DNA from 3 places in the Pseudomonas sp. J452 genome. Region 1 is predicted to be linked to each of the others. Evidence: riboswitches for the same ligand, from Rfam matches in the RefSeq annotation. Region 1 holds a riboswitch; each other region holds the start of a gene.
What was found. A riboswitch is a leader RNA that binds a small molecule or an ion and turns the genes downstream of it on or off. The one in region 1 is predicted to bind cobalamin.
Positions count from the first base shown of each region.

Region 2: linked by a shared signal. The riboswitch ahead of LRS11_RS02040 (TonB-dependent receptor domain-containing protein) and the one ahead of cobO (cob(I)yrinic acid a,c-diamide adenosyltransferase) in region 1 are both predicted to bind cobalamin.
Region 3: linked by a shared signal. The riboswitch ahead of LRS11_RS08660 (energy-coupling factor ABC transporter permease) and the one ahead of cobO (cob(I)yrinic acid a,c-diamide adenosyltransferase) in region 1 are both predicted to bind cobalamin.

Region 1 is NZ_CP088294.1:4,266,803-4,276,977, forward strand. Features, by position in the region: gene cobT (nicotinate-nucleotide--dimethylbenzimidazole phosphoribosyltransferase) at 1-148, opposite strand, end outside; gene cobU (bifunctional adenosylcobinamide kinase/adenosylcobinamide-phosphate guanylyltransferase) at 145-666, opposite strand; gene LRS11_RS19395 (cobyric acid synthase) at 876-2,330, opposite strand; gene cobD (threonine-phosphate decarboxylase CobD) at 2,327-3,310, opposite strand; gene cbiB (adenosylcobinamide-phosphate synthase CbiB) at 3,303-4,211, opposite strand; gene bluB (5,6-dimethylbenzimidazole synthase) at 4,208-4,858, opposite strand; gene LRS11_RS19415 (cobyrinate a,c-diamide synthase) at 4,855-6,147, opposite strand; gene cobO (cob(I)yrinic acid a,c-diamide adenosyltransferase) at 6,326-6,937, opposite strand; cobalamin riboswitch at 7,084-7,302, opposite strand; gene LRS11_RS19425 (response regulator) at 7,484-10,175, opposite strand, start outside.
Region 2 is NZ_CP088294.1:443,306-453,480, forward strand. Features, by position in the region: gene dxs (1-deoxy-D-xylulose-5-phosphate synthase) at 1-1,009, shown strand, start outside; cobalamin riboswitch at 1,226-1,444, shown strand; gene LRS11_RS02040 (TonB-dependent receptor domain-containing protein) at 1,533-3,410, shown strand; gene LRS11_RS02045 (cobalamin-binding protein) at 3,543-4,340, opposite strand; gene LRS11_RS02050 (MFS transporter) at 4,340-4,759, opposite strand; gene ribA (GTP cyclohydrolase II) at 4,756-5,367, opposite strand; gene LRS11_RS02060 (TIGR02281 family clan AA aspartic protease) at 5,565-6,215, opposite strand; gene LRS11_RS02065 (substrate-binding periplasmic protein) at 6,202-6,960, opposite strand; gene LRS11_RS02070 (phosphatidylglycerophosphatase A) at 6,970-7,461, opposite strand; gene thiL (thiamine-phosphate kinase) at 7,454-8,419, opposite strand; gene nusB (transcription antitermination factor NusB) at 8,435-8,920, opposite strand; gene ribE (6,7-dimethyl-8-ribityllumazine synthase) at 8,917-9,393, opposite strand; gene ribBA (bifunctional 3,4-dihydroxy-2-butanone-4-phosphate synthase/GTP cyclohydrolase II) at 9,482-10,175, opposite strand, start outside.
Region 3 is NZ_CP088294.1:1,939,328-1,949,502, forward strand. Features, by position in the region: gene LRS11_RS08655 (acyl-CoA dehydrogenase family protein) at 1-1,436, shown strand, start outside; cobalamin riboswitch at 1,735-1,941, shown strand; gene LRS11_RS08660 (energy-coupling factor ABC transporter permease) at 1,996-2,676, shown strand; gene LRS11_RS08665 (hypothetical protein) at 2,791-3,501, opposite strand; gene amn (AMP nucleosidase) at 3,600-5,099, shown strand; gene LRS11_RS08675 (GNAT family N-acetyltransferase) at 5,261-5,704, opposite strand; gene LRS11_RS08680 (NAD(P)-dependent alcohol dehydrogenase) at 5,761-6,786, opposite strand; gene LRS11_RS08685 (pseudouridine synthase) at 6,988-7,554, shown strand; gene LRS11_RS08690 (DUF2474 domain-containing protein) at 7,800-7,922, opposite strand; gene cydB (cytochrome d ubiquinol oxidase subunit II) at 7,922-8,926, opposite strand; gene LRS11_RS08700 (cytochrome ubiquinol oxidase subunit I) at 8,923-10,175, opposite strand, start outside.

The sequences.
Region 1 (10,175 bases):
CCTGCTGGGCGGCCAGGCGCACCGCCAGCGGTTCCAGCTGGCCGAGTGCACCGGCCGGCTTGGTCAGCTCCGCCTGGCGCTGCAGGGCCTGGGCGGCCACCTGCTGGTCGAGCGGTCGGCAGCTCGCCTGCCACCAGAATGCACTCACAGGCGTTCTCCTTTCAGAAGCATGGGCAGGCCGGCGACGGTGAACACCACCCGCTGGCTGCGTTCGGCCAGGGCCTGGTGCAACCAGCCGGCCTCGTCGACATAACGGCGGGTCAGCTCGCCCAGCGGCACCACGCCGAGGCCGGTTTCGTTACTGACCAGAATGATCCGCCCCGGCAACCCGGCCAGGCCGTCCAGCAGCGCCGCACGCTCGGCCTGCAGACGTGTTTCGTCGTCCAGCATCAGCAGGTTGGTCAGCCACAGGGTCAGGCAGTCGACCAGCAGGCAGCGGCCCTCGCCCGCCTGCTCGCGCAGCACCCGGGCCAGCTCCAGCGGTTCCTCGACCAGCGCCCAGCCGGCCGGGCGCCGCGCCCGATGCTGGGCGATGCGCTCGCTCATCTCGCCGTCCAGCGCCTGGCTGGTGGCGATATAGGTCACCGCCAGGCCGCTTGCCTCGGCCATTTTCTCGGCCAGGCGGCTCTTGCCGGAACGGGCGCCGCCGAGGATCAATTCAACCATCTCTCACTTTCCTCGTGCACCGTGCGCACCGGCAGATGGCCATGGCGCACTGGAGACTATTTCGTCTCTCGAAAACTCCCCTCTCCCACTTGTGGGAGAGGGGCCGGGGGAGAGGGAGTTGACTAACACACCCTCTCCCCAACCCTCTCCCGTAAACGGGAGAGGGGGCCAAAGCAGTTCGCAGCTGTTCTACACACTCTTTGTACTGGTCAACCCATCCCACACAATTCACGCAGCCGGGCGGTATCCAGATGCGCCTCGACCAGATCGGCCAGGCGCTCGATGTCGCGTTCGCGCAGGGCATGGTAGTCCACCGTCTGCACGTCATGCAGGCCGGCCCAGCGCAGCAGCGCGCCACAGGCCTCGCTCGATTCGAACAGCCCGTGCAGGTAGGTGCCGAGCACCTGGCCATCGGCGCTCATGCCACCGTCCAGCCGACCGTCGTCGAGTTGCACCGCGCCATTCAGTCCGGCACCCGTGCTGACTCCAGCATGGATCTCGTAGCCGCTCACCGCCGCCTGTTCCAGGCACAGCCGGCCCTGCACATTGCGCAGCTGCTTCTCCGCCTCCAGCACGGTGGCGAAGTCCAGCAGGCCAAGGCCGGCGCTACTGCCGGGCGCGCCTTCCAGGCCGTGGGGATCGTCGATCTGCGTGCCGAGCATCTGCAGGCCGCCGCAGATGCCGAGCAGCTTGCCGCCGTAGCGCAGATGCTTGTCGATGGCCGCCGGCCAGCCCTGCTCACGCAGGAAGGCCAAGTCGGCGCGCACGCTTTTCGAGCCGGGCAGGATGATCAGGTCGGCCGGCGGGATGGCCTGGCCCGGGCCGATGAACTGCAGGTCGACCTGCGGGTGCAGGCGCAGCGGATCGAAATCGGTGTGGTTGCTGATGCGCGGCAGCACCGGCACCACGACCTTGAGCGATTGCCCGGCCTGGGTCACCTGGCGCGTGGCGATCGCGTCTTCGGCTTCCAGATGAAAGTCCATCAGGTACGGCAACACGCCGAGCACCGGCTTGCCGGTGCGCTGCTCCAGCCAGTCCAGGCCCGGTTGCAGCAGGCTGAGGTCGCCACGGAAGCGGTTGATCACGAAGCCCTGCACCCGCGCCTGCTCGCTCTCGGAAAGCAGTGCCAAGGTGCCGACCAGATGGGCGAACACGCCGCCCTTGTCGATATCGGCGATCAGGATCACCGGGCAATCCACCGCCTCGGCGAAGCCCATGTTGGCGATATCGCCGGCGCGCAGGTTGATCTCCGCCGGCGAGCCGGCGCCCTCGACCATCACCACCGGGTACTGCGCACTGAGGCGTTGGTGGGATTCGAGCACGGCGGCGCGCGCGGTCTGCTTGTAGTCGTGGTAGGCCACCGCGTGCATGTTGCCGATGGCGCGACCGTGGATGATCACCTGGGCGCCGGTGTCGCTGTTGGGCTTGAGCAACACCGGGTTCATATCGGTGTGCGGCGCCAGGCCGGCGGCCTGGGCCTGCACCGCCTGGGCGCGGCCGATCTCGCCGCCGTCGCTGGTGACCGCCGAGTTGAGCGCCATGTTCTGTGGTTTGAACGGCACTACCGCGACGCCCTGGCGCTTGAGCCAGCGGCACAGGGCCGTCACCAGGGTGCTCTTGCCGGCATCGGAGGTGGTGCCCTGCACCATCAAGGTGGCGCTCATCGCGGCATCTCCTGCAGGGCCTGCTCCAGCCGTTGCCAGCCGGCCTCGTCGGCGGGCAGGCCGAAGCGCAGGCAGCGGGTCTCGGCAAACAGACGTACGAGAATGCCACGCCGGGCGAAATAGCCATGCAGGCCGACTGCCTGCTGCTGCGCGACCAGCTGGAACAGCGCGGTGCCACCCGCCGGCGCCAGGCCATGGGCGCTGAGCAGCACGGCCAGGCGCAGACCGTCGGCCTGCAGGCGCTCGCGCTGGGCCTGCTGGCCGGCGCTGTCCTGCAGGATGGCGGTGGCGACCGCCCGCGTCGGGCCGCTGATGGTCCAGGGGCCGAGGCGCTCGTCCAGGCGCTCCAGCAGGGTCGGTTCGGCCAGGACGAAACCCAGACGGATGCCAGCCAGGCCGAAGAACTTGCCGAACGAGCGCAGCACGATCAGCCCCGGCAACTGGCTGAAGGCCGCCAGGCTGTGCTCGGGCGTGCAGTCGATGAACGCCTCGTCCACCACCAGCCAGCCGCCGCGCTCGGCCAGGCGGGCGTGCCAGTCGAGCAGCTGCTGCGGCGCGAGCAGCCGCCCGGTCGGGTTGTTGGGGTTGATCAGCAGCAGCACATCGAGGCGTTCCAGGGCGCGGCCCACCGCGCCTTCGCCGAGCTCGGTGACCTGATGGCCCTCGCGGCGCCAGGCCTCGGCATGTTCGGCGTAGGTCGGCGAAACGATCCCTACCCGCCCCGGCCGGCGCAACTGCGGCAGGGCCTGGATCGCCGCCTGGGAACCGGCCACCGGCAGCAAGGCAGGCACGCCGTAGTAGTCACGCGCCGCCGCTTCCAGGCCATCGTCAGGCTCGGGCAGACGACTCCAGGCCGTCGCCGGAATCGCCGGCAACGGCCAGCCATAGGGCGCGATGCCGGTGGACAGATCCAGCCAGTCGGCCAGGACGATGCCATAGCGCTGCGCCGCCGCACGCAGGCGGCCACCGTGTTCAAGCAAGGTAAAGACTCCCGATCAGTAACAGCGCCAGCCACAGCAGCACGCCGCCATTGACCAGATTGAGCGCCCGTTCGATATCCCGCGCCCGCGCCTGCGGCCCCGCACCCAGCACGGTGCGCACATGCAGCTCGCCATGATAGGTCGCCGCACCGCCCAGGCTCACGCCGAGGGCGCCGGCACCGGCGGCCATCACCGGCCCGGCATTCGGGCTGTCCCACTGCGGCGCTTGCTGCTGCCAGCAGCGCAGGGCCAGGGCGGTCTTGCCGAGCAGCGCATAGGTCAGCGCCACCAGGCGCGCGGGGAGGTAGTTGAGGCCATCGTCGATCTTCGCCGCGGCCCAGCCGAAGCGTTCGAAACGCGGGTTGCGGTAGCCCCACATGGCGTCCAGGGTGTTGCTCAGGCGATAGAGCACCACACCCGGCGCACCGGCGACGAGGAACCAGAACAGCGCGGCGAACACCGCGTCCGAGCCGTTCTCCAGTACCGACTCGGTGCCGGCGCGGGCCACGCCTTCGCTGTCCAGTTCGGCGGTCTGCCGGCTGACCATATAGCCGACGCGCTGGCGTGCCTCGGGCAGATCGCCCAGGCGCAGGGCCTGGGCCACCGGCAGCGCGTGCTCGCCGAGGCTGCGCAGGCCGAGGGCGGCGTACAGGGCCAGCACCTCCACCAGCCAGCCGAGATAGGGCAGGCGCGCCAGCAGCAGGCTGAGCAGGGTCAGCGGCAATACCGCCAGGCACCAGCCGGTGACGCCGTGACTGCGCCAGCCATGACCACCGCTGTTGAGGCGCCGTTCGATGCGCTGCGCCAGGCCGCCAAAGGCCACCAACGGGTGCCAGCGTTTGGGTTCGCCGAGCAGGCCATCCAGGGTCACTCCAGCCAGGGTGGCCAGCAGCAGGCTCATTCCTGTTGCCCCCAGCTGTCGGTGAACAGCAGCTCCTGCAGCGGTCGCGGTGTGGCCCAACCTTCCTGGACCAGCATCGGTTCGCGGTAGAAGGCGGTCACCGGGCCCAGGCAGAGAATAGCCAGCGGCTTGCTGCCGACCGGCATGTGCAGCAGCTCGGCCAGCGCCTGCGGCTCGAACAGCGACACCCAGCCCAGACCCAGGCCTTCGGCGCGCGAAGCCAGCCAGAGGTTCTGGATGGCGCAGGCCAGGGAGGCCAGATCCATTTCCGGCAGGGTGCGGCGGCCAAAGATGTGTTTCTCGCGCTCATCCATCAGCGCCACCACCAGCAGCTCGGCGCAATCGCGGATACCCTCGACCTTGAGCCGCATGAATTCGTCACTGCGCTCGCCCAGGGCCTCGGCGGTGCGCACCCGCTCGGCCTCGACCTGGGCATGGATGGCTTCGCGCAGCGCCGGGCGGGTGATGCGGATAAAGCGCCAGGGCTGCATCAGGCCGACGCTGGGCGCCTGGTGCGCCGCTTCGAGCAGGCGCGCGAGCAGCTCCGGGGCCACCGTGCCGCCGGCGAAGTGGCGCATGTCGCGGCGCTCGGCAATCGCCCGGTAGACCGCGGCACGCTCTGCAGGACTGAAGGCATGCTCGGTCATGGCAACAGCAGCCCGGCGGCGGCCTGCGGGTTGGACGGCAGGTAGAAGTGGATATAGGAGGCGGTCAGCCGACCCAGGCGATAGACCGCCTCGCTGGCCGGGCGCTGGTTCGGGCTGCTGCCACGTGCCAGCGGCTCGACGGGCGAGTCGAGCTGCGAATGGTGGTAGGTGTGGCCGCGCAGCAGGCCTTCCGGCAGCTCTACTTGCTGCAGACCGAGGGCGGCCATGCGCGGCTGCATCTGCGCGTGGCCGGGCAGCAGGCCGAGCAGTTCGGCGCTGTGGCCGACCTTGTCGGTCAGGCGGTCGAGCAGGTAGAGCATGCCGCCGCACTCGGCGAGGATCGGCTTGCCAGCGGCCTGATGCACATGGATCGCCTCGCGCATGGCCAGGTTCTGCGCCAGTTGCTGCAGGTGCAGCTCCGGGTAGCCGCCGGGCAGGTAGAGGCTGTCCACCTCGGGCAACTGGCGCTCGCGCAGCGGCGAGAAGAAGCACAACTCGGCGCCAAGCCGGCGCAGCAGGTCGAGGTTGGCCTGGTAGAGGAAGGCGAATGCGGTATCGCGGGCCACGCCGATGCGCACGCCGGCCAGCAGTGGCTCGAGCGACTGGTCAACCTGCGCGGCGAAGCGCACCGGGTCCGGCAGGGCATCGCCGGCGCTGGCCAGCAGCGCATCGGCCGCCGCATCCAGGCGCGCATCCAGGTCGGCCAGCTCCTCGGCCTGGACCAGGCCCAGGTGGCGGCTGGGCAGCTCCAGCGCGGCGCTGCGCGGCAAAGCGCCGTACCAGCGGATTGCCGGCGGCAGGCTGTCGCGCAGGATCTCGCCATGCCGTGCGCTGCCGGTGCGGTTGGCCAGCACCCCGGCGAACGGCAGATTGTGCTGGAAGTTGGCCAGGCCATAGGCCAGGGCGCCGAAGGTCTGCGCCATGGCGCTGCCATCGATCACCCCGAGTACCGGCACCTGGAAGCGCCGCGCCAGGTCGGCGGCCGAGGGGCTGCCGTCGAACAGGCCCATCACCCCTTCGATGAGGATCAGGTCGGCCTCCCCCGCCGCCTCCCAGAGCAGGCGCCGGCATTCGTCCTCGCCGACCATCCACAGGTCGAGCTGGTACACCGCCTGGCCCGAGGCACGGGCGAGGATCATCGGGTCGAGGAAATCCGGTCCGCACTTGAACACCCGCACACGCTTGCCGGCCCGCGTATGCAGGCGCGCCAGGGCGGCGGTGACGGTGGTCTTGCCCTGGCCGGAGGCCGGGGCGGCGATCAGCAGGGCCGGGCAGCTGCGTGCAGTCATTGCCCTCTCCCCGGCCCTCTCCCGCAAGCGGGAGAGGGGGCGTTAAGGGATAGATTTGCGTGCGCCGCTGCCCTCGCCCATTTATGGACGACGACTGCATGCAGGCGGATCGAGTAGCCCGGATGCAATCCGGGGTGGGCGGCTTCCCGGATTGCATCCGGGCCAGGGTAAACAGGGCTCAAAACTCGATCCCCTTCTGCGCCTTCACCCCGGCCTTGAAGGCATGCTTGACCAGGCTCATCTCGGTGACGGTGTCCGCTGCGTCGAGCATCCCCGGCAAGGCGCCGCGGCCGGTCACCACCACATGTTGCAGTAGCGGGCGCGCCTCGATGTCGGCGAGCACCGCGTCCAGCTCCAGGTAGCCGTGCTTGAGGGCGATATTCAGCTCGTCGAGTACCACCAGGCCGACCTGCGGGTCATTCAGCAGTTGCCTTGCCACCGCCCAGGCCGCGCCGGCCTTGTCGATGTCGCGCTGGCGGTCCTGGGTTTCCCAGGTGAAGCCCTCGCCCATCACGTGGTAGCTGACTTCCTCGGGGAAGCGGCGGAAGAAGCTTTCCTCGCCGGTGCTGGCGGCGCCCTTGATGAACTGCACCACGCCGACCTTGATGCCGTGGCCGAGGGCGCGAGCGACCATGCCGAAGGCCGAGCTGCTCTTGCCCTTGCCGTTGCCGCTGTGCACCAGCAGCAGGCCGTATTCGTTCTGGGCCTGGGCGATCTTTTCGTCGATCAGCGCTTTCTTGCGCTGCATGCGTGCCTTGTGGCGTTCGTCGCGCGCGGCGGACTCGCTCATCTACAACTCCTCGCGACCGGCTGCGGCGCGGCAAAGCAGCAGCACCGCGACCCTCGTCAGGCACGGTGCAGAAGCAGAATAGGGGCAGCAGCAGGACAAGACGCGGGCAGGCCGCACGGACCCACCCACCCGCAAAGCCCGCCGCAATGCCGTGGATCGCTACAGGCCGGTCTCCGGGCTTGTGAGCGGAATCTACAGACTCCCGGTCGCGCCTTCCCATGTCGAATGACACAGTGGCTGGATGCGACCGTTGACTCACCTACCGTTGCGGGGGCAGCGCCGGACTGTTCGACTGAATGAACCGGCTTCCCTGTTTCACCCCGTGGACGCGTCGCGACCGGGGCACCTGATGCTGGCGGCAGGGTAGAGGCTGGGCCGGGGCGCGTCAACGCCGAGCGCGGCCCCGAAGACCCTGTCGCGGATCTCGGATACTCCCCTCTACCACTTGTGGGAGAGGATTGCATGGAGGCCAGCCGAAAGGCTGAGAAGAGGAAGTGGGACTACTCACCCTCTCCCGTAAACGGGAGAGGGGGAAAATCGCATGGCCTAGGACAGGCCCTGCAACAACTCCAGGGCCCGGTCGAAGTCGAAGCTCTCGACCTGCTGTCCCACCTGACGCAGACGCTCGGCCAGCAGCGGATCGAGGGCCAGGCCCTGCAGTTCGTACAGGGCCTCCTGCGCCGCAGTGTCGCTCTCGCCCAGCAGGCGCCTGAGCTTGTCCAGCGACGCCTGCAGCTCGGCGCCAAGCGTGAGTGCCGGTGCCGCTGCGCCGCCCTGTTCCACCTCGACCAGCCCCACCAGGCCTGCCAGCAGCGGCTGCAACTGCCGTTCGACCTCGGCCACCAGCGGCTCCAGAACCGCCTCCGCCGCCCCCTCCTTGCAGGCCAGCTCCAGCGCCGTGGCGGCCTGCGCCAGGCCGCGGGCACCGATATTCCCCGCGCTGCCGCGCAGGCTATGGGCCAGGCGCGCCGCCGCCGAGGCATCGCTGTCCGCGCGGGCGGCGAGGAACTCGGCGCGGAAATCGCCCTGGCTGGAGCGGAACTTGCGCAGCAGGCGCAGGTAGAGATCAACCTTGCCCATGCTGGTGGCCAGGCCGGCTGCCAGGTCGATACCGGGCAGACTCTCGGGCAGGCCCGCCCCTGGTGCCACGCTGGCTGGCAAGTGCCGGGCCGCCTGGGCAACACGCCCGGGCTTGGGATGGATCCACTTGGCCAGGGTGGCGAACATGTTCTCGACGTTGAGCGGCTTGGAGATATGGTCGTTCATCCCGCAGGCCAGGGTTCGCTCGCGGTCCCCGGCCATGGCGTTGGCGGTCATGGCGATCACCGGCAGCTTGGCCAGCTGCGGCTGCTCGCGAATCTTGCGGGTGGCGGTGTAGCCGTCCATCACCGGCATCTGGCAATCCATCAGCACGCCATCGAAATCGGCATCCTCGGCCAGCCGATCGAGCGCCTGCTGACCATGTTCGGCCAGGCACAGCTCGACGCCGGCGCTCTCCAGCAGCTCGCGGGCCAGCTCCCGGTTCAGCTCGTTGTCCTCCACCAGCAACAACCGCGCCCCCTGCAGACTGGCCATGGCGCTGGCGCTCTGATCGGAGCGCGCAGTGGCACGGGTATCAATCTGCGAGGTCTTGCCGAGCATGTTGCCGATCGCTTCCAGCAGGGTCGACGGGGTCACCGGCTTGGTCAGCACCACCGGCAGCTGCAGACCATGCTTGCCAGCCTCCTCCTGAGCCTCCTCGCGGCCGAAGGCGGTGACCATGATCACCGACGGCGTGTGCGCCAGGCTGACGGCATGCATCTGCCGCACCGTCTCCACGCCATCCATGTTCGGCATGCGCCAGTCCATCAGCACCAGGTCGTAGGGCAGCGCCTTGCGCTCGGCCTCGACCAGCATGCTCAGTGCCGAGTCGCCGCTGTCCGCCACGTCGACCTCGACGCCGAAGCTGCGCGCCATGCCGGAGAGAATCTCACGCGCACTGGCGTTGTCGTCGACCACCAGCACGCGGGTGCCCAGCAACTCATCGGCGGTAAACATACGCCGCGGCTGGGTGTCGCGCTGCACGCCGAGACACACCTGGAAGTGGAAGGTGGAGCCGCGCCCAGGTTCGCTCTCGACCCAGATGCGCCCGCCCATCAGTTCCACCAGGTGCTTGGAAATGGCCAGGCCCAGGCCAGTGCCGCCGTACTTGCGGGTGGTCGAGCTGTCGGCCTGACTGAAGGACTGGAACAGCCGTCCGCACTGCTCGGCGCTCATGCCAATACCGCTGTCGTGCACCCAGAAGTGCAGCTGTATCTGCTCCGCGTCGCCACCCTCGCGCTCCACGCCCACCACTATCTCGCCCTGCTCGGTGAACTTGGCCGCGTTGTTGCCGAGGTTGATCAGCACCTGGCCCAGGCGCAGCGGATCGCCAACCAGCGCGGTCGGCAGCTCGGCCGCGACGTTGAACAGCAGCTCCAGGCCTTTGTCCTCGGCCTTCAGGCCGATCATGCTGGCGAAATTGTCGAGCACGTCCTCCAGGTAGAAGGGAATGCGCTCGAGTTCCATCTTGCCGGCCTCGATCTTGGAGAAGTCGAGGATGTCGTTGATGATCCCCAGCAGGTTCTCCGCCGAGCGATGCACTTTCTCGATGTAGTTGCGCTGTTTGTTGTCCAGCTCGGTGCGCAGCGCCAGGTAGCTCATGCCGATGATGGCGTTCATCGGCGTACGGATCTCGTGGCTCATGTTGGCGAGGAAATCGCTCTTGGCCCGCGTCGCCTCCTCGGCCACCGCACGGGCCTCGCTCAGCGCCGTGACATCGATATTCACCCCGGTGGCGCGCAGCGGCTTGCCGTCGGGGGAGCGAATGAAGCGGCTCAGCGATTTGAAGGTGCGCACCGCACCATCGCTTTGCCGCACGATGCGAAAATCGATCTCCTGGCGATCGAGACCGCTGTCGATCGCATGCTCGAACATGCCACTGGCATGCGCGGCGTCATCGGGATGCAGCAGCGCTTTCCAGTGCTCCAGAGTGCCCCCGAAGCCGCCCGGCTCGAGGCCGAACATCTTTTCCAGCTGCGGCGTCCAATAGTCGCGGCCGGAGACCAGATCAACGTCGAACAGGCCGATGTCGCCTGCTTCCTGCGCCAGATTGAGGCGTTCGCTGGCCGTGCGCAGCTTGGCCTCCATCGCCCTGCGCTCACTCACATCACGCACCGAGGCACAGACGCAGACGCCGTACCCCTCCAGAGCCGGCAAA
Region 2 (10,175 bases), 1.0 Mb from region 1:
CGCCCCGGCCGAGGTCGACCCGATCGGCTACCACGCGATCACCAAGCTGGAGCCGATCAAGGCTCCGGTTGTCGAAGCCAAGAAGCCGAGCGGGCCGAAATACTCCAGTGTGTTCGGCCAGTGGCTGTGCGACATGGCAGCGGCAGACCCGCGCCTGGTCGGCATCACCCCGGCAATGAAGGAAGGCTCCGACCTGGTGGCCTTCGCCGAGCGCTTCCCCGAGCGCTACTTCGACGTGGCCATCGCCGAGCAGCATGCGGTGACCCTGGCCGCCGGCATGGCCTGCGACGGCGTCAAGCCGGTGGTGGCGATCTACTCGACCTTCCTCCAGCGCGCCTACGACCAGCTGATTCATGACGTGGCCGTGCAGCACCTCGACGTGCTGTTCGCCATCGACCGCGCCGGCCTGGTCGGCGAAGACGGCCCGACCCACGCCGGCAGCTTCGACATCTCCTACCTGCGCTGCATCCCCGGCATGCTGGTGATGACGCCGAGCGACGAGAACGAACTGCGCCAGATGCTCACCACCGGCTACCACTTCGATGGTCCGGCGGCGGTGCGTTACCCGCGCGGTAGCGGGCCGAACACGCCGATCGACCCGGCGCTTGAGCCGCTGGCAATCGGCAAGGGCCTGGTGCGTCGGCGCGGGCAGAAAACCGCGCTGCTGGTATTCGGCGTGCAACTGGCCGAAGCGCTCAAGGTCGGCGAGACGCTGGACGCCACGGTGGTCGACATGCGCTTCGTCAAACCGCTGGACGAAGCCCTGGTGCGCGAACTGGCGGCCAGCCATGAACTGCTGGTGACCATCGAGGAGAACGCCATCATGGGTGGCGCAGGCTCGGCGGTCAGCGAATTCCTCGCCCAGCAAGGCCTGCTCAAGCCCGTGCTGCACCTGGGTCTGCCAGACAGCTACGTGGAGCACGCCAAGCCGGCGCAGATGCTCGCCGAATGCGGCTTGGACGAAGCCGGCATCGAAGCGGCCGTGCGCGCCCGCCTGGCCCAGCTCTAAGCACAGGGCCGGCGAGCGGGTTTCACCCGCCCGACTCTGTAGGAGCCAGCTTGCTGGCGAGCGCAGACCATCCGCCCTAACCGACGCATCCGCAGCCCGATGATCGCCAGCAAGCTGGCTCCTACAGGCGAGTTGGCGATTTACTTGAGCGGCGCTCATGTCGCCGCGAATCGAGCCCGCTTGTTTTTCATACAGCCACGCACTAAGGTGCGCGGCGTTTTTCATTTCCGCCACGGTGCGCCGCTGCTCTCAGCACGGCGTTAAACGGGAAGCCGGTGCGCTCCATCGAGGAGCCATCCCGGCGCTGCCCCCGCAACGGTAATCGACGGCAGGTTGCCACCTGCACGCTGACCATAAAAGCCACTGGAGTCATCCGGGAAGGCGGATCAGCGCGAGTCGAGAGCCCGGAGACCGGCCTTGGCGGATCGACTGGTGTTGCGGAGGGCATCACCGTCAAGCGCTGGCTACGGCCAGAGCTTGTCCTGCCCTTCTCAAAAGTCTGCCGACCTTTGAGGATTTATCGATGAAGTTGTCCCGCCTTTCCATTGCCGTGGCCCTGCTGCCTTGCACCCCGGTCTACGCCGCATCCAGCCAGGATGATGCGCTGAAGCTGTCGGAAACCCTGATCAGCGCCAACCGCGACGTGCAGCAACGCAGCGCCAGCAGCGCCGCCAGCACGGTGTTCACCCGCGCCGATATCGAGCGCCTGCAACCATCCTCGGTGACCGAGCTGCTCCAACGCGTGCCCGGCGTCCAGGTCACCGACAACGGCAGCGGCAGCCTGGCCAGCCTGTATATCCGCGGCACCAAGTCGGCGCAGAGCCTGGTTCTGGTAGACGGCATGCGCATAGGCTCGGCCAGCTCCGGCGACAGCAATCTGCAGCACCTCAATATCGAGCAGATCGAGCGCATCGAAGTGCTGCGCGGGCCGCGTTCGGCCATGTACGGTGCCGATGCCATCGGCGGCGTGGTGCAGATCTTCACCCGCCGCAGCAGCGGTGAAGGGTTCAAGCCATTCGTGCGCGTGGGCTATGGCAGCCGGGGTACCTGGCAGCGCAGCGCCGGCATTTCCGGTGGCGATGAGGCCACGCGCTTCAGCCTGGCCGGCAGCCTCGACGAGACCAACGGCATCGACCGTACCGGCACCTCCTACGAAGCCGATCAGGATCACGACGCCTACCGCAACAAGGCCTTCAGCCTGAGCCTCAGCCACAGTTTCAGCGACAACCTGGAAGCGGGCGTCAGCGTCCTCGACCAGCGCGGCCGCACCGAGTTCGACAACCCCTTCGGCCGCTTCGACATGACCACCTTCGAATCGGTGGAACAGGACCCGTACAGCGACTTCACCGTCAGCAGCGTCTCCAGCTACTTTGACGCCCAGCTCAACGACAGCTGGAACAGCCGCCTGGAAGTCGGCCACAGCGAGAACCGCGAAGAGAGCCTGGATAAACTCAGCGACGAGCGCGGCGTGTTCAACACCTACCGCGACTCGGTCAACTGGCTGAACACCCTGAGCCTGAGCGACAGCCACAGCCTGATGCTCGGTGCCGACTGGTACCAAGACCAGCTCAACAGCAACACCGCCTTCGCCGAGCAACAGCGCTGGAACCAGGCCGCCTTCATCCAGCACCGCTACGACGGCGAGCACTTTTCCACCGAACTGGGCCTGCGCCACGACAAGAACGAGCAGTTCGGCAGCGAAAACACCTGGAGCGGCGCCCTGACCCTGCCGCTCGACGAGCGCAACGACCTGATCGCCTCCTACAGCGAAGGCTTCCGCGCACCGACCTTCAACGACCTGTACTACCCGGACTACAGCAACCCGAACCTCCAGCCGGAACACTCCAAGAGTGTCGAGCTGCAGTGGCGCAGCCAACTGGCCGCCACCACCCGCCTGGAGGCCTCGGTCTACCGCACCGACATCGAAGATGCGATCGCCAACGACCAGGACTTCATCCCGCAGAACATCGCCAAGGCGCGCATCCATGGTTTCGAGGCCGCGCTGCAGCAGGAACTGTTCGGCTGGCAGGGCCAGCTGGGCGTGGCCTTCGTCGATCCGCGCGACCGCGACAGCGGCCACACCCTCAACCGCCGCGCGCGGCGCACCCTGAGCCTGGATCTGGATCGCAGCTTCGGCGATGTCGCCATCGGCGCCAGCTGGCAGGCCGTGAGCAGCAGCTACGACGACCCGGACAACCAGTACCAGCTGGCCGGTTATGGCCTGCTGGCCCTGCGCAGCAGCTGGCAGGCCACCCCCGAGCTGAAGCTGGAAGCCAAGCTGGATAACCTGCTGGACAAGGATTACAGCCGCTCGCTGTACGAGCATGAGGGTGAGCGCTACAGCTACAGCCAGGAAGGCCGCAGCGCCCTGATCGGCTTCGTCTGGACGCCGGAGCTGTAACGCAGCAGAGCCATATAGGGACGTCGCGCCGAGCAACGCTCGTCGGGCTTCGCCGCTACGCGCCAATCCAGCCTGGGCTAGAACGTAGGGCGGGTGCAACCCGCGTTGCCGATGACGCGGGCTACACCCGCTCTACCGTGCCTGGGCCAGCAACTCGCAAAGCTTCTCGGTGGCCGCCAGCATCTGAAAGCTGGGCCGTTCCAAGCCTTTGTCCGGCACCGCCCAGAGCTGCTGGCGACGGGTTGCCCTGAGTTGCGGCCAGGCCTGCCAGCTCTGCAGCTCGGCCACGCTGCCGGCGAGAATCACCGCCGGATCGCGTTGCAGCACCGCCTCGACGCTGACCTGCGGCGCCGCCAGTTGCAGCTCGGCGAAGACATTCTCGGCGCCGCACAGGCGCAGGGCATCGCTGATGATCTGGCCACCGCCGACGGTGTACAGCGGCTGGTGCCAGACCTGGTAGAACACCGGCAACGGCGGCTCGCGGCGATAGGTCTGGCGCAGGCGCTGCAGGCCGGCGCGGAAACGCTCGGCCAGCTCACGACCCTGGCGCTCGCGGCCGATGCGTGCACCGACTGCGGCGAACTGCTCGGCCAGCTCCTGCAAGTCATGCGGTTCGCCGATATGCAGGGGGATGCCGGTGCGGCGCAGTTGTTCGCGCTGGCTGGGCGTCACGCTGTCCGGCCAGAGCAGGATCAGATCGGGCTTGAGGCTGAGCAGGGTTTCCAGCTCCACTTGCTGGTAGCGCCCCAGTGAAGGCAGGCCAACCAGGGCCGGCGGGCGCTCGCCGGCATCCAGCACCCCGACCAGCAAGTCGGCCGCATCCAGTTCGAGCATGATCTCGGTCATCGACGGCGCCAGGCTGACCACCCGCTCCACCGCCGCCAGCGGCAAGGCACAGGCGAGCAGGCAGGCGCCGAGCAGCAGTCGCATCAGGCCAGCTGGCGAGGAATGCGGTACAGGCAGAGCAGCACCACGCTGCTCAGGGCGAGGAGGAACAGCGCTACCGCATGCAGGCCGGTGAACTGCGCCGCAGCGGCGATCCAGGCGGGAAGACCGGCAGCGAGAAAGGCCAGGCGCCGGCGCCGTGCCAGCTCGACCCAGGCCGCCGGCTCATCGGCGCTATCCAGCGCCTGCTGGGTGGCGATCAGCGCGCGCTTGTAGGCGGAGAACAGCGGCAAGGTGATGAACAGGGAAATCATCGCGGCAATGAACAGCGGCATTTCCAGCAGCGCCAGCACCGGCGGCTGGCCACCGAAGAAGAAGCCGAGGAGCAGCAGCGGCGCCAGAGTCAGGGCGAGCTGGCGCCACCATTCGCTGGCCAGCCGGCGGCGCACTTCGGCGCGCGTCACTCGGCCTCTTCCTGGTGCTGCAAGCCGAGCATATGGCCGAGCTTGCCGGCCTTGGTCGTCAGGTACTTGCGGTTGTGCACGTTGAGGCCGATTTCCAGCGGATGGCGCTCGGCCACGCGTACGCCGAAGCCTTCCAGGGCTTTGACCTTGCGCGGGTTATTGGTCATCAGCTTGATCGCGCTGATGCCCAGATGATCGAGCATCGGTTGGCAGATCGAATAGTCGCGCTGGTCGGCGGCGAAGCCCAGCCGCTCGTTGGCCTCGACCGTATCGGCGCCCGCATCCTGCAGCTCGTAGGCGCGGATCTTGTTCAGCAGGCCAATGCCACGGCCCTCCTGGCGCAGGTACAGGAGCACGCCGCGACCCTCTTTGGCGATGGCGCGCAAGGCCGCTTCGAGCTGGGCGCCGCAGTCGCAGCGCTGGCTGAACAGAGCATCGCCGGTCAGGCACTCGGAGTGCAGGCGACCCAGCACGGGAGCGCCATCGTTCACCTGGCCAAGGGTCAGGGCGACGTGCTCCTTGCCGGTCTCCTCATCGAGGAAACCGTGCATGGTGAAAGTCGCGAAAGGCGTGGGCAGCTGGGAGGCGGCGACGAAGACAACGGACACCGGGTGCTCCTGTTGAGTGTTCGGCAGAAAGGCCGGCATTGTACCAGCAGCACCCGCCGGGCTGGCAGCGTGAATTGTGCGGGATAAGGATCGAGCCATTCGATCGATCGCGCCCGCAAGCCGGCAGGCAAGCACTGTAGAAGCGAGCTCTGCTCGCGAAGCTGCTCCGCTGCCGGATTGCCAAGCAGAACTCGCTACTAAATCTTCGATTCCAGCAGCAGCACGCCATTCTCTTCGCGCCAGCGCACGCGACTGAGGAAGCTCATGCCGAGCAGCACTTCGGTCGGCGCATCGCCTTCCAGCACCACGCCCTCGACACCCAGCACTTCGATGCTGCCGACCTTGACCCGGTCGAGCTTGATCCGCCAGCCGCGCACATTGCCGCCCGCCGTGCTGGCCACCATCGGCCGCCCGACCACGCGATAGTCGATGCCCAGGCGGCGGGCCTGCCCCTCGTTCATCGCCACCGAAGTGGCGCCGGTATCGACGAGGAACTGCACCGGATAGCTGTTGAGCGAGCCCGCCACCCAGAAGTGATTGCCAATCCCCCGGGTGATGCTGAGCTGCTCAGTCTGCGGACCGGCACTACCGGCCTGATTGTACTCGCGCGTCAGGTTGAAGTTGCGCTGCACGCCATCCACCAGCAACACCGCGCCCTTGCTGTCGGCACTCAGCACTTTCACCCCACTGGGGCCGGTCTGGCCGGCCTTGACCAGTTTGCGCTGGCCATCGACGACCAGTACGGCGGCATTGGGAAACAGACCAACCACCTGCACCTGGGTCTCGGCATGCAACACGGCGCTCACCACCAGCAACAAACTGGCAATCAGCAACTCAAGGCGACGCATCGGTTTTCTCCATGTCCTTGTCGAAGGGGTACGGCTGCTGCCAGCGCTGGAACAGCGGACGCAGAGCATCGCTCTGCACCAGCTCGGCCATGCGCCGGTCGTAGATCTGCGCCAGCGCTTTACCGCGCGCAGTATCGGCAAAGCCGGGATACAGCGGCAAGCTTGTCAGCTCGGTTATGCGGAAGCGTTCCGGCTGCGTCGCCGTGCGCATGACATCTTCGACTTCGGTCAGGGCATCGATGTAGAAATCGGCATGGCCACGGTCGAGCATGCGCAGGATACCGCTGCGCCGCTCGACCTCCTGGAACTTGCCGAGCCCCGGCAGATAATCCTGATAGTCGTAGCCGCGCATCCAGACCAGACGGTAGCTGCCGAGCGTCTGCAGGGCCGGCAGCGGCTGGCTGGCCAGGCCCAGGGCGCTAATGAGGTCGGTGTCGTAATGCCACTGCGGATAGAGGATGTGTTCCGTCACTTCATCGTGGTAGGAACCGAGCCAGGCATCCGCCTCGCCGCGCTGCACCAGGCCGATGGAGCGGGAATAGGGCACGATCTGCAAGCTCACTTTGACCCCGGCCGGCTCGAATACCTGGCGCAGGATGTCCCAGGCCAGGCCACTGCCATCCGGATTGGTGTGCTCGGCCCAATGCTCGCTGACCAGCCGGATCTCGACCGGTACGCCCTCTTCGGCCTGCGCGATCGACAGGCCCAGCGACAACAGCAGCAAGCCCAGCCAGCAAACGCGCATGAACCCTCCTTACAGCCAGGCGACGCCCCAGACGATCAGCTGCATGCTCAACCAGGCGAATACGCCGGCCAGCACGTCATCCAGCATGATGCCCACTCCGCCATGCACGTGACGATCAATCCAGCTGATCGGCCACGGCTTGAGGATGTCGAAGAAGCGGAATACCAGGAAGCCTAGCAGGATCCAGTGCCAACCTTCAGGCACCAGCCACAGGGTGATCCACATGCCGACCATCTCGTCCCAGACAATGCCCTCGTGGTCATGCACCTTCATGTCCGTAGCGACCCGACCGCACAGCCAGAAGCCGAACAGCATGGTGATGCCCAGCAGCAGCCAGTAGCCCCAGTCCGGCAGCATCTGCCACAGCGGAATGAACGGAATGGCCACCAGCGAGCCCCAGGTGCCCGGCGCCTTGGGCATCAGCCCGGAGCCGAAACCGAAGGCCAGAAAATGCCAGGGATTGCGCCACACCTGCGGCGCCACACGAACCGAATCAGTCACCCGAACTCCCGAAATGTTGATAGCCCGCCCGTGGCGGTTGGATCAGCGCACCACTGTCATCCAGCAGCGCAACCCCGGTGCCGACCACTGCCTGGCCGATTACCACGGTCGCCGGCCAGGCCGCCTGCACGGCAGCCAGATGCTCGGGCGGCAGGGTAAACGCCAATACATAGTCGTCGCCACCGGCCAGCGCACAATCGCGCGCCGCCGTCCCGGCGATAGCTTGCAGGGCAGTCGACAGCGGCACGCGAGCCAGTTCGATATGCAAGGCCAGGCCGGAGGCGGCGGCGATATGCCCGCAGTCCGCCAGCAGGCCGTCGGAGATATCCAGCGCCGCCGTGGCCTTGCCGCGCAGCAGCAGGCCGAGCGCCAGTTGCGGCTGCGGCGCCCAGTAGCGCAGCAGCAGGTAGTCGACCTGTTCCCCCTGCTCTTGGCGCTGAGCCAGCACCAGCGGCAAGGCGCCGGCGGCATCGCCCAGCTCGCCGCCGACGCAGAGCAGGTCGCCGGGGCGGGCACCGCTGCGAGTCAGCGCCTGGCCGGCCGGCAGCCGGCCGAACACCGTGACGGTGAGGCTCAGCGGGCCACGGGTGGTATCGCCGCCGACCAGGGCCAGGCGACAGCCTTGCGCCATCTGCGACAGGCCACGGGCAAACCCCTGCAGCCAGGCTTCGTCCGCCTGCGGCAAGGTGATGGCCAGGGTGAAGCCCAGAGGAGTGGCGCCCATGGCCGCCAGGTCACTGGCCGCCACTGCCAGCGCGCGCTGGCCGAGCAGGAAGGGGTCGGGGGATGCGGGAAAATGCACGCTGGCAACCAGGGTGTCGGTAGACACCGCCAGTTGTTCGCCGGCTGGCAGTTGCAGCAGGGCACAGTCGTCGCCGATGCCCAGGGCGACTCCTTCGGCCGCCTGCGCACAAGGCGCGGCGGCGAAGAAGCGGCGGATTAGCTCGAACTCACCCACCCGGTTGCAGCCCGATCAGCGCTTGTGAGCGCTGACCTCGGCGGCACGCAGGGTAGGCGCGAGCTTGTCCAGCACGCCGTTGACGAACTTGTGTCCGTCGGTGGCACCGAACACTTTGGCCAGCTCGATACCTTCGTTGATCACCACGCGATAGGGCACGTCGACGCGGCTGCGCAGCTCCCAGGTGGACAGGCGCAGGATGGCCAGTTCGACCGGGTCCAGTTCTTCCAGCGGACGATCCAGGCAAGGCGCGATGGCCTCGTCGATCTCGGTCTTCTGGGTGGCCACACCGACGAGGATCTCGTGGAAGTAGCCGCCGTCGACGCCGCTGAAATCGTTGTCGACGCGGAACTGCGCTTCGATCTCGTTCAGCGACTGACCGGCCATGTGCCACTGATACAGGGCCTGCATGCCTAGGCTGCGGGCCACGCGGCGGGTTGCGATCTTGCCCTTGGCCTTGGGCTGCGGAGCGTCCTGGCTGTCGTCGTGGTTAAGGCTCACTTGGCCTCCAACTGCGCCAGCAGGCTGACCATTTCCAGAGCGGACAGAGCAGCTTCGGCGCCCTTGTTGCCGGCCTTGGTGCCGGAACGCTCGATGGCTTGTTCGATGGAGTCGACGGTCAGCACGCCGAAGGACACCGGCACGCCGTATTCCATGGACACCTGAGCCAGACCCTTGGTGCATTCACCGGCGACGTATTCGAAGTGCGGGGTGCCGCCACGGATGACAGCGCCGAGGGCGATGATGGCGGCGTACTCGCCACGCTGGGCGACTTTCTGGGTAACCAGGGGAATTTCGAAGGCACCCGGCGCGCGGATGATGGTGATGTCGCTTTCGCTCACACCGTGGCGCACCAGCGCATCAACTGCGCCACTGACCAGGCTTTCGACGACGAAGCTGTTGAAGCGGCCCACTACCAGGGCGTACTTGCCCTTGGGGGCGATGAAGGTACCTTCGATGGTCTTCAGGGTCATGGCGAGTCTCGTATGGCGTTAAAGAGCCAGTGCGCTAGTGGCAGCGCACTGTAAACATAGGATATGAACAGCCGATCGACAGACCGGCTTATTCAGCGGGCACGTATTCTACTACTTCCAGGTCGAAGCCGGATATCGCGTTGAACTTCATCGGCGAGCTGAGCAGGCGCATCTTGCGCACGCCCAGATCACGCAGGATCTGCGAACCGGCACCGACGGTGCTGTAGGTGGTCGGGCTGGCCGACTTATTCTCGGCACCCTGGCTACGTTCGAGCTGAGCCAGCAGCTCCGGACCGTTGATCGGATTGCCCAGCAGCAACACCACCCCGCTACCGGCCTTGGCCACCTCGGCCATGGCCGCACGCAGGCTCCAGCGCCCCGCCTGCTTGACCAGGAACAGGTCGCGCAGCGGATCGGCGTTGTGCACCCGTACCAGGGTTGGCGTCTCGGCGCAGATGCTGCCCAGGGTCAGGGCCATGTGCACGCTGTCATCCAGGGCATCGCGGTAGCTGACCAGGTTGAACTGGCCCAGCTCGCTGTCGATGGTCTGCTCGCTGACGCGCTGCACGGTGCGCTCGTGGATCAGCCGGTAGTGGATCAGGTCGGCGATGGTGCCGATCTTCAGGTTGTGCTCGGCGGCGAACACTTCCAGCTCCGGACGACGGGCCATGGTGCCGTCGTCGTTCATGATCTCGCAGATCACCCCGCTCGGCTCGAAACCGGCCATGCGCGCCAGGTCGCAGGCCGCCTCGGTGTGCCCAGCACGGGCCAGCACGCCGCCG
Region 3 (10,175 bases), 2.3 Mb from region 1:
TCAAGAGCCATGACCGCTACGGCAACCGCGTCGACCTGGTGGAGTTCCACCCGGCCTACCACGAGCTGATGCGCACGGCGGTCGAGCACGGCATCCCCTCGCTGCCCTGGACCGATCCGCGTCAAGGCGCCCAGGTGGCCCGCGCCGCGCTGAACTACCTGCACAACCAGCCGGAGGCCGGCAACGCCTGTCCGCTGACCATGACCTACGCCGCGGTGCCGGCGCTCAAGCTGCAGCCGGAGCTGGCCGAGATTTGGTTGCCGAAGATCCTCGCCACCGAATACGACCCGCGCAATGTCGGCATCGAGCAGAAGACCGGTGTCACCATCGGCATGGCGATGACCGAGAAACAGGGCGGCACCGACGTGCGTGCCAACACCACCAAGGCCCATCCGGTGGGCATGGGCGGCCCCGGTCAGGCCTACGAGCTGGTCGGCCACAAGTGGTTCTGCTCGGCGCCGATGTGCGACGCCTTCCTCACCCTGGCCTACACCGACAAGGGGCTGAGCTGCTTCCTGCTGCCGCGCCATCGCCCGGACGGCAGCCGCAACCAGTTCTATATCCAGCGCCTGAAGAACAAGCTGGGCAACTGGGCCAACGCCTCCAGCGAGGTGGAGTTCCGTGGCGCCCTGGCCTGGATGGTCGGTGAGGAAGGTCGCGGCGTACCGACCATCATCGAGATGGTTTCGCTGACCCGCTTCGACTGCATGATCGGCTCCAGCAGCCTGATGCGTCAGGCCCTGACCCAGGCCGCGCACCACTGCGCGCACCGCAAGGTCGGCGGCCGGGTGCTGGCCGAGCAGCCGCTGATGCAGAACGTGCTGGCCGACCTGGCCCTGGAAAGCGAGGCGGCGCTGGCCCTGACCATGCGCATGGGCAAGGCTCTGGACAACCCGCACGACGAGCAGGAAGACAAGTTCGCCCGTCTGGTCACCGCCATCGGCAAATACTGGATCTGCAAGCGCGCCCCGGCAATGATCAACGAGGCCCAGGAGTGCATGGGCGGCGCCGGCTATGTCGAGGAAACCATCCTGCCACGGCTGTACCGCGAGGCGCCGGTCAACTCGATCTGGGAGGGCTCGGGCAATGTGCAGTGCCTGGATGTGCTGCGTGCCCTGTCCAAGGAGGCCGGTGTGCTCGACGTGCTGTTCGCCGAGCTGGGCGACGGCCATGGCGATGCACGTCTCAAGGCGCATATCCAGCGCCTGCAGGCGGACTTCCGCGACACTGCCGATATCCAGTACCGCGCCCGCCAGCTGACCGAGGACGTGGCCGTGGCCCTGCAGGCCAAGCTGCTGCTGGAAGCTGGCAACGCCACCGTCTCCGACGCCTTTATCGCCAGCCGCCTGGCCGACGGCGGCCGTGTCTACGGCACCCTGCCGCGCGGCGTGGATGCCGAGGCGCTGGTGGCGCGCAGTACGCCGCATCTGATCTGAGGTCGAGAGGCACCCGGCGCTCCCGCACCGTTATCACCGCCAGGCGCAGGGCCACCTGCGCAGGTGGCTGCCCATACTCGGTCCGCCCACGAATACGGCAAGGCTCCGCGAGGCGAGAGGCTACCAAGACTCCATCGCAATAGGCCTGCCCAGCGTTGCGTGGCGGGATATGCAGGCAGGGCAGTCGAGCCCCTGCGGGCACGCCGAGGCCGTGGGGAAATGCGCTCAGGCGCGTCTGGCACGGGGCTGTCGAGGGCGCCGGCGCGGCAGCGGGCACTGTCTTTTCGCGGGCGAGGCGGGTAAGGTGGCCGCCGATGGTTCCGGTCCGCTTCGTGCGGCCGGATGAAAAGGAAAAAGGGTGCGGCGCTCGTCGCCAATGCCCTGGCTGCCCCCGCAACTGTAAGCGGCGAACGATGCCCACACGCCACTGGCCTTTATCGGCTGGGAAGGCGGGCGAAGTAGCAAGCCGTGAGCCAGGAGACCTGCCATCGCTATTGGGCATTCTGCCCCTTTCCCTCAATCCGGATCGTCGCGCGGTGGGCGCGGCCAAGGAACCCTAATGCACATCGAACCTGACGTCGTTGCCGGCGCCAAGATTTTCCTCAGCTATGCAACCGCCGCTGGTGCCTTCGCGCTCACGGTCAAACTCGCCCGCGACAGTCTGCGCGACAACGGCGGCCTGCTCGCCCTGACCCTGCGCAGCCTGCTGACCACTGCCCTGGTGTTCTGCTTCTTCGAGGTATTGCCGCACCATCCGGTGGGCGTCTCGGAAGTCCACCTGATCCTCGGCTCGACCCTGTTGCTGCTGTTCGGCGCCGGTGCCGCGGCCATCGGCCTGGCCGCCGGCCTGTTGCTGCAGGGGCTGTTCTTCGCCCAGTTCGACCTGCCGCAGTACGGCATGAACGTCACCACCCTGCTGCTGCCACTGTGGGCCATTCACCTGCTGGCCAAGCGCCTCATCCCGGCGCGCACGGCCTATGTGGATACCAGCTACAAGCAGGCCCTGGCCCTGTCGACCGCCTACCAGGGCGGCATCGTCGCCTGGGTGGCCTTCTGGGCCGTCTACGGTAACGGCTTCTCCAGCGCAAACCTGGCCTCCGTCGGCAGCTTCGGCCTGGCCTACATGAGCGTGATCCTGCTCGAACCGCTGATCGATCTGGGCGTGCTGGCCGCCGCCAAGGCGCTGTCGCGTTACAGCCAGGGCCCGCTGTTCAACGTGCGCCTGCACCAGCCGGCCTGACCCCGGCCCACGCCAGGCCGGGAAACCGGTCTGGCGCTTTCATTCCAGTGACCGCCGTCTGATCGTCCCCGCGCCTGCATGGGGATGTGCCGTTTGGCGCGCGTCCAAACGGACTCAGCGGCGCTGCCAGATCATCTCGCCGGTATTGCTCTCGGTCACCAGGAAGGGGGCATTGAAACGGTAACGTGCGGCTGGCTGGAACTCGCGGGCGCCCTCCAGCTGCACCAGCAGCAGGCCGTTGTCGCTGCGCCAGCGGCCGCTGTACTGCAGTTCGCCGGGGCGGTCGTAGCTCCAGTCGCTGCCGCCGGTCACCGTGCGTCGCCACTGCGCGACGCTGCCGTCGGCGCGGATACGCAGGGTGGTCACCGTGGTCAGCGTGGCCAGCTCGGCGCTCTCGCTGCTGAGTTCGCTGATCCAGGTGCCGACCAGTGCCGGATCCTGGTGCGGGTCGGGCGGTGGCGGTGGCGGGGCGACGCGCTCGAACAGCGCCTCGCGTATCAGTGTCTCGCCACTGCTGGGGTCACGTGCGGCGAGGCTGGCGTTGAGCATGTCGTTGGCAAAGTTGGCATTCATGTTGGCCAGTACCTGGCCGGAGTGCGGATCGCTGATCTGCGCCTGCAGCAGTTGGCCGTCGAAGCTGCCGCTGAGTTTGAAGCGCAGCTGCGGGCCCTCGACGTACTCGCCTGTCACTTCCGGTCCCTGGCTGTGCAGGATCAATTCACTCGGTCGATTGTCCAGGGTGCCGCGGTAATGGCCGTCCAGCTCGGCGGCCAGGCTGGTGGTGCTCAGCAGCGCCAGCAGGCAGAAGGTCATCGGGTTGCGCAAGGCAGGCTCCTTGGAATGATTTGCCCTAAGCCTAGATCGCGCTAGCCAGCCTTGCCGAACGCTGGCGGGCGAGGCTGGCGAAGGCGCAAGATAGGGCGGTGTACCCAGCCAGGAAGCTGCCCGTGTCTGCCATTTCTTCCAGTGAATTCGTCGTCGCCGCCACTGCCGAGGAGGCCGTCGAGCGCCTCGCCGTCCTGCATCGCCAGGCGGTCAATGCGCTGAGCCAGGCGCTCAAGCAGTACCTCAAGGAACGCGCCCTGCCCGGCGAGGCCGAGCGTGCGCTGTTCCGCTACCCCGAGCTGCGCCTGACCTACCTGTGCCAGGGCGAGGTGCCGAGCACGGTGCGCGCCTATGCCAAGGTGCAGGTGCCGGGCACCTACCGGGTCACCGTGACCCAGCCGGATGCGTTTCGCGGCTATCTGCTCGATCAGCTGCGACCGCTGATGGAAGACTTCACCGTCACCGTGGAAGTCGGTTTCAGCCAGCAGAACATCCCCTATCCCTATGTGGTCGAGCAGGGCGACGAGCTGGCCGGTTCCGGGGTGACTGCCGCCGAGCTGGCGCGGGTATTCCCCAGCACCGACCTGTCCGCCGCCACCGACTCGGTGGCCGACGGCCTGTATGGCTGGGGCGACAGCAGTGACCTGCCGCTGGCGCTGTTCGATGCGGCGCGCACCGACTTCTCGCTCAAGCGCATCCAGCACTACACCGGCAGCGACTGGCGCCATGTGCAGCCGTGGATTCTGCTGACCAACTACCACCGCTATGTCGACCAGTTCATTCGCCACGGCCTGGAGCGCCTGCGCGAAGACCCGCGCTTCGTGCGCATGGTGCTGCCGGGCAACGTGATCATCGAGCGCGGCACCTCCGAGGAGGATGCCCAGGCGGTGGCTGACGCGATGGTCTGGCACCGTTACCAGATGCCGGCCTATCACCTGATTGCCAACGACGGCCATGGCATCACCCTGGTCAATATCGGCGTCGGCCCGTCCAACGCGAAGAACATCACCGACCACCTGGCCGTGCTGCGTCCGCATTGCTGGCTGATGATCGGCCACTGTGGCGGCCTGCGCCAATCGCAGACCATCGGCGACTACGTACTGGCCCACGCCTATATGCGCAGGGACGGCATCCTCGACCGGGTGCTGCCGCCGCATATCCCCATCCCGGCCCTGGCCGAGGTGCAGCAGGCTTTGCAGGAAGCGGCGGCGGCCGTCACTGGCGAGCGTGGCGAGACCCTGAAGAAGCGCCTGCGCACCGGCACCGTGCTGACCTACGACGACCGCAACTGGGAGCTGCACTGGGCCCACGAACGGCCGCTGATCAACCTGGCCCGCGCGGTGGCGGTGGACATGGAAAGCGGCACCATCGCCGCCCAGGGTTATCGCCTGCGCGTGCCCTACGGCACCTTGCTGTGTGTGTCGGACAAGCCGCTGCACAGCGAGATCAAGCTGCCCGGTTCGGCCAGCGGCTTCTACCAGCGTGCGGTCAGCCAGCACCTGTCGATTGGCATCGCCGCCCTCGACCTGCTGCGCTGCCAGCTCGACTCGCTGCATTCGCGCAAGCTGCGCAGCTTCGACGAGCCGCCGTTCCGCTGAGAACCTGCCTAGGAGCTCTTGATCGTCGGCCATGCTGCGTTGAAATTGGGCTCGGGCTGCTCATTTACAGCTCGTAAACTCCGCGCCCTCGCCCAATTTCGCCTTGCCTGGCTCTAGCTCAAAAGCTCCTAGACAGGTTCTCGGGCTCATATTTACGAGCCTCAACCCCCCAGGCGCAGATGCAACAACGGGAAGGGCTTGTTGGCGCCATCCAGCGGCGAGCGGCCGATGGGGTGGAAGCCCTGGCTGAGGTAGAAGGCCACGGCCTTGGGGTTCTGCTCGTTGACGTCGACCAGGCGCGCGCCTTCGCGCTCGATGGCGTAGTGCAGCAGGGTCTTGCCGATGCCCTGGCCATGCTGCTGTGGGTCGACGAAGAGCATTTCCAGGCGGTCCTCGGCGGTGCCGACAAAGCCCATCACCCGGCCCTGCAGGTCGCGTAGGCAAGCCAGTTTGACCAGGCGCAGATACTCCTCACGCAGCATGCGCCGATAGAACTGGATGTCCGCTTCGTCGAGGAAGTGATGGGTCGCGCGTACCGCCGCTTCCCACACCTCGAGCAGGCGGGGGATATCGGCGGCGAGCGGTTTGTCGATGCGGTATTGCATGGGGGATGAAACGTATTGGGTGATGGGCCGATCATGCCGCCGATCGGCCCTGGCTGTCACTTGCTGGCGTCGAGCACCACGCGGTAGCGGGCCTTGCCGGCACGCAGGTGGTCGATGGCGGCGTTGACCTGGCTCATCGGGAAGTGCTCGACCTGCGGCAGGATCTGATGGCGGGCGCAGAACTCGAGCATGGTCGCCATGCTCGCTGGCGAACCGACCGGCGAGCCGGACAGGCTCTTCTGCTGCGGAATCAAGCTGAACACATGCACCGGGATCGCGCTCGGCGCGATCCCGACGAAGTGCAGGCGGCCTTTGCCGCGCAGGGTGCCGAGCAGGGCGTTCCAGTCCAGGTCGGCGCTGGCGGTGATCAGCAGGAAGTCCAGGCTGCCGGCAATTGCCTTCAGCGCGGCGCTGTCAGTGGACGTCACCACCTTGTGCGCACCCAGGCGCTGAGCTTCTTCCTGCTTGCTCAGCGAGGAGGTGAATGCAGTGACTTCGCAGCCCCAGGCATTGAGAAAACGCAGGGCCAGGTGACCGAGGCCGCCGATGCCGACCACGCCGACGCGGTCGGTGGGCTTCACATCGAATTCCAGCAGCGGGCTGAACACCGTCGAGCCAGCGCAGAACAGCGGACCGACCAGGCTCGGCTCGAGTCCGGCCGGCAGCGGGATAGCCCAGGCCCAGTGCGCGCGCAGGCGATCGGCGAAGCCGCCGTTGCTGCCGACTATGGTCGGTTTCACCGTGCGGCATAGCTGGTGCGAACCTTCCATGCACGAGCCGCAGTGCATGCAGCTGCCCTTGTACCAGCCGATGCCGACCCGCTGGCCAAGCTTGAGGCCGCGCACCTGCTCGCCCACACGAACGATGGTGCCGACCACTTCATGGCCGGGAATGAACGGGTAGCGCGCATTGCCCCACTCGTTGTCGATCATCGACTGATCGGAGTGGCAGATGCCGCAGTATTCCACGGCCACTTCGACCTCTTCGGCGCCCAGCGGGCCCGGATCGTACTGGTGGCGTTCGAGGGGCGCGCCGGCAGCCATGGCGGCCCAGCCGGTGAAGGTGGTGAGTTCGGTGCTCATGGGCGGTTCCTTCAGGCAAATAGTCGACCGAGGCAGCTTAGCCGTTGTCGTCGGCGTGCGGGTACACCATCACCCGGGGTGATGATGCGGGCTGCGCCTCGGGTAAACTGACGGCTTTCTCCTGAGCCTGGAATCCGCATGCCGCGTCCTCCTCGTCCCAACGCTGCGCATCGCCCTGCCGGCAAGCCAGCCCCGCGCCGGGTGGCCAAGGCGCCGCCGGCCGAGCCGCGGCTGTTGATGCTGAACAAGCCCTTCGACGTGCTGACCCAGTTCAACGACGAGCAGGGCCGCGCCACCCTCAAGGACTTCGTCGCGGTGCCCGGCGTCTACCCGGCCGGGCGCCTGGACCGTGACAGCGAAGGCCTGCTGCTGCTGACCAACGACGGCCGCCTGCAGGCGCAGATTGCCGACCCCAAGCACAAGCTGGCCAAGACCTACTGGGTGCAGGTGGAAGGAGAGCCCAGCGCGGAGCAGTTGCGCCAGTTGCGCGAGGGCGTACAGCTCAACGACGGCCCGACCCTGCCGGCCGAAGCGCGCCTGCTGGAGGAACCGCAGCTGTGGGAGCGCAATCCGCCGGTGCGTTTTCGCAAGAGCGTGCCGACTGCCTGGCTGGAGCTGGTGATCCGCGAGGGGCGCAACCGTCAGGTGCGCCGGATGACCGCCGCCGTCGGCCTGCCGACCCTGCGCCTGGTGCGCGTGCGTATCGGCCCCTGGAGCCTGGACGGCTTGCCGCCGGGGCAGTGGCGCGAGCTAGAACCGCAGTTGTAGTGAGCGCTGGACAGTTTCGCAGGCCATGGTGCGCACGGCGCATCCTGCGACAGCCGTTATTGATCCGGCTCGAATTAAGAGTGAAGCGCGACTCGTGTAGGAACCAGGGGGGCGCCTAGTCCTTGCTGGCGATTCGGGGCGTTAAGAGCATCGCCAGCAAGCTGGCTCCTACACCCATCAGTCTATGTGCAGGCCGAATCTATAGGCCGTAGCCGGATGCAATCCGGGAGCGAGGTGCCTGGCGCTCAGGCCAGGCCCATGCCCCACTTGATGGCATAGGCGAGCAGACTGACCGCCGCCACCCCGCCCAGCCACAGGACGGCGAACCAGGCCAGGCGCTTGGCCAGTGGTTGTTTGATTTCGTCCATCAGTGATACCCCTCGCCAACCTTCACCTTGCCGCGGAACACCCAGTAGCTGTAGGCGGTGTAGATGAGGATGATCGGCACCATGATGGTCACCCCGACCAGGGCGAAGGCCTGGCTGCTATGCGGCGCCGAGGCGTCCCAGATGCTCAGCGACGGCGGCACGATGTTCGGCCACATGCTGATGGCCAGGCCGGTGTAGGCCAGGGCGATCAGCGCCAGGGTCAGCACGAAGGGCTGCTTGTCCTTCTTCAGCTGGATGGCGCGGACGATACCGAGCACGGTCACCGCCACCAGGGTCGGTACCGGGATGAAGTAGAACAGGTTGGGCAGGGTGAACCAGCGCTGGGCGATGGCTGGCTGGGTCAGCGGCGTCCAGATGCTCACCGCGCTGATGAACAGCAGCAGCAGGCAGGTCAGCGGCAGCATCAGTTTGTACATCTTGCGCTGCAGACGGCCCTCGGTCTTCATCAGCAGCCAGGCGCAGCCGAGCATGGCGTAACCGGCCACCAGACCGGCGCCGCAGAACAGCGGGAAGGGCGCCAGCCAGTCGAAGGCGCCACCGACGAACTGGCGGTCGGCGACTTTTATGCCTTCGACAAAGGCGCCGAGCACCACGCCCTGGGCGAAGGTCGCCACCACTGAGCCACCGATAAAGGCCGCATCCCACACGTAGCGGGTGCGCTTGGCCTTGAAGCGGAACTCGAAGGCCACGCCACGGAAGATCAGGGCGATCAGCATGATGATCAGCGGCAGGTACAGCGCTGTCAGCACCACCGAGTAGGCCAGCGGGAAGGCGGCGAACAGCCCCGCGCCGCCCAGTACCAGCCAGGTTTCATTACCGTCCCAGATCGGCGCCACGGTGTTCATCATGGCGTCGCGTTCTTCCTTGTCGCGGATGAACGGGAAGAGGATGCCGATGCCGAGGTCGAAACCGTCCATCACCACGTACATGAAGATGCCGAAGGCGATCACCCCGGCCCAGATCAGCGGCAGGTCGATAGTCATGGGCGTTGCTCCTGTTCGTCTTCGACGCTTTCATCGGCAGCCGACAGCGGCCGCGACGGCGTGCGCGGGTGGCCGGGGCCGGCGGCTTCTTCCACCGCATGGCTGTGCAGCAGGCCGAGCACCGGGCCCTTGCGCATCATGCGCAGCAGGTAGGTGATGCCGACGCCGAACACCGCCAGGTAAACCACGACGAAGATGCTCAGGGTCGCGCCCATCTGCCCGGCGCTGTGGTTGGACACTGCATCCGAGGTGCGCAGCAGGCCGTAGATCACCCAGGGCTGGCGGCCGACTTCGGTGGTGACCCAGCCGGCGAGCAGGGCAATCAACCCGGCCGGGCCCATCAGCAGCATGAAGCGCTGCAGCCCCGGCGACTCGTACAGCCGGCCGCGCAGGCGCAGCCACAGGCCGAGCACGCCAGCGAGGATCATCAGCAGGCCGAGGCCGATCATCACGCGGAAGCTCCAGAACACGATGGGCACGTTGGGCCGATCTTCTGGCGCCCAGTCCTTGAGGCCCTTGATCTCGCCATCGAGGTCGTGGGTGAGGATCAGGCTGGCCAGGCGCGGGATGCCGATGGCGTACTTGGTGGTTTCCGCCTGCATATCGGGGATGCCGAACAGCAGCAGCGGCACGCCTTTCTCGGTGTCCCAGTGACCTTCCATGGCGGCCACCTTGGCCGGCTGGTACTTGAGGGTGTTGAGGCCATGCATGTCGCCGATGAAGGCCTGCACTGGCGCTACTAACAAGGCCATCCACAGCGCCATGGAGAACATCATGCGGGTGGCCGGGTCGCGTTTGCCCTTGAGCAGGTGCCAGGCCGCGGTGGCGCCGACGATGAAGGCGGTGCTGAGGAATGCCGCCACCGCCATGTGCGCCAGGCGGTAGGGGAAGGACGGGTTGAACACGATGTCCCACCAGCTTTCCGGGTAGAAGATCCCGTCGACGATGCTGTAGCCCTGCGGCGTCTGCATCCAGCTGTTGGAGGAGAGAATCCAGAAGGTCGAGATCAGTGTGCCGATCGCCACCATCAGAGTGGCGAAGAAGTGCAGGCCCTTGCCCACCTTGTTCAGGCCGAACAGCATGATGCCGAGGAAGCCGGCCTCGAGGAAAAACGCGGTGAGCACCTCGTAGGTCAGCAGCGGCCCCATGATGCTGCCGGCGGCGGTGGATAGCTGGCTCCAGTTGGTGCCGAACTGGTAACTCATCACCACCCCGGAGACCACGCCCATGCCGAAGGCCACGGCGAAGA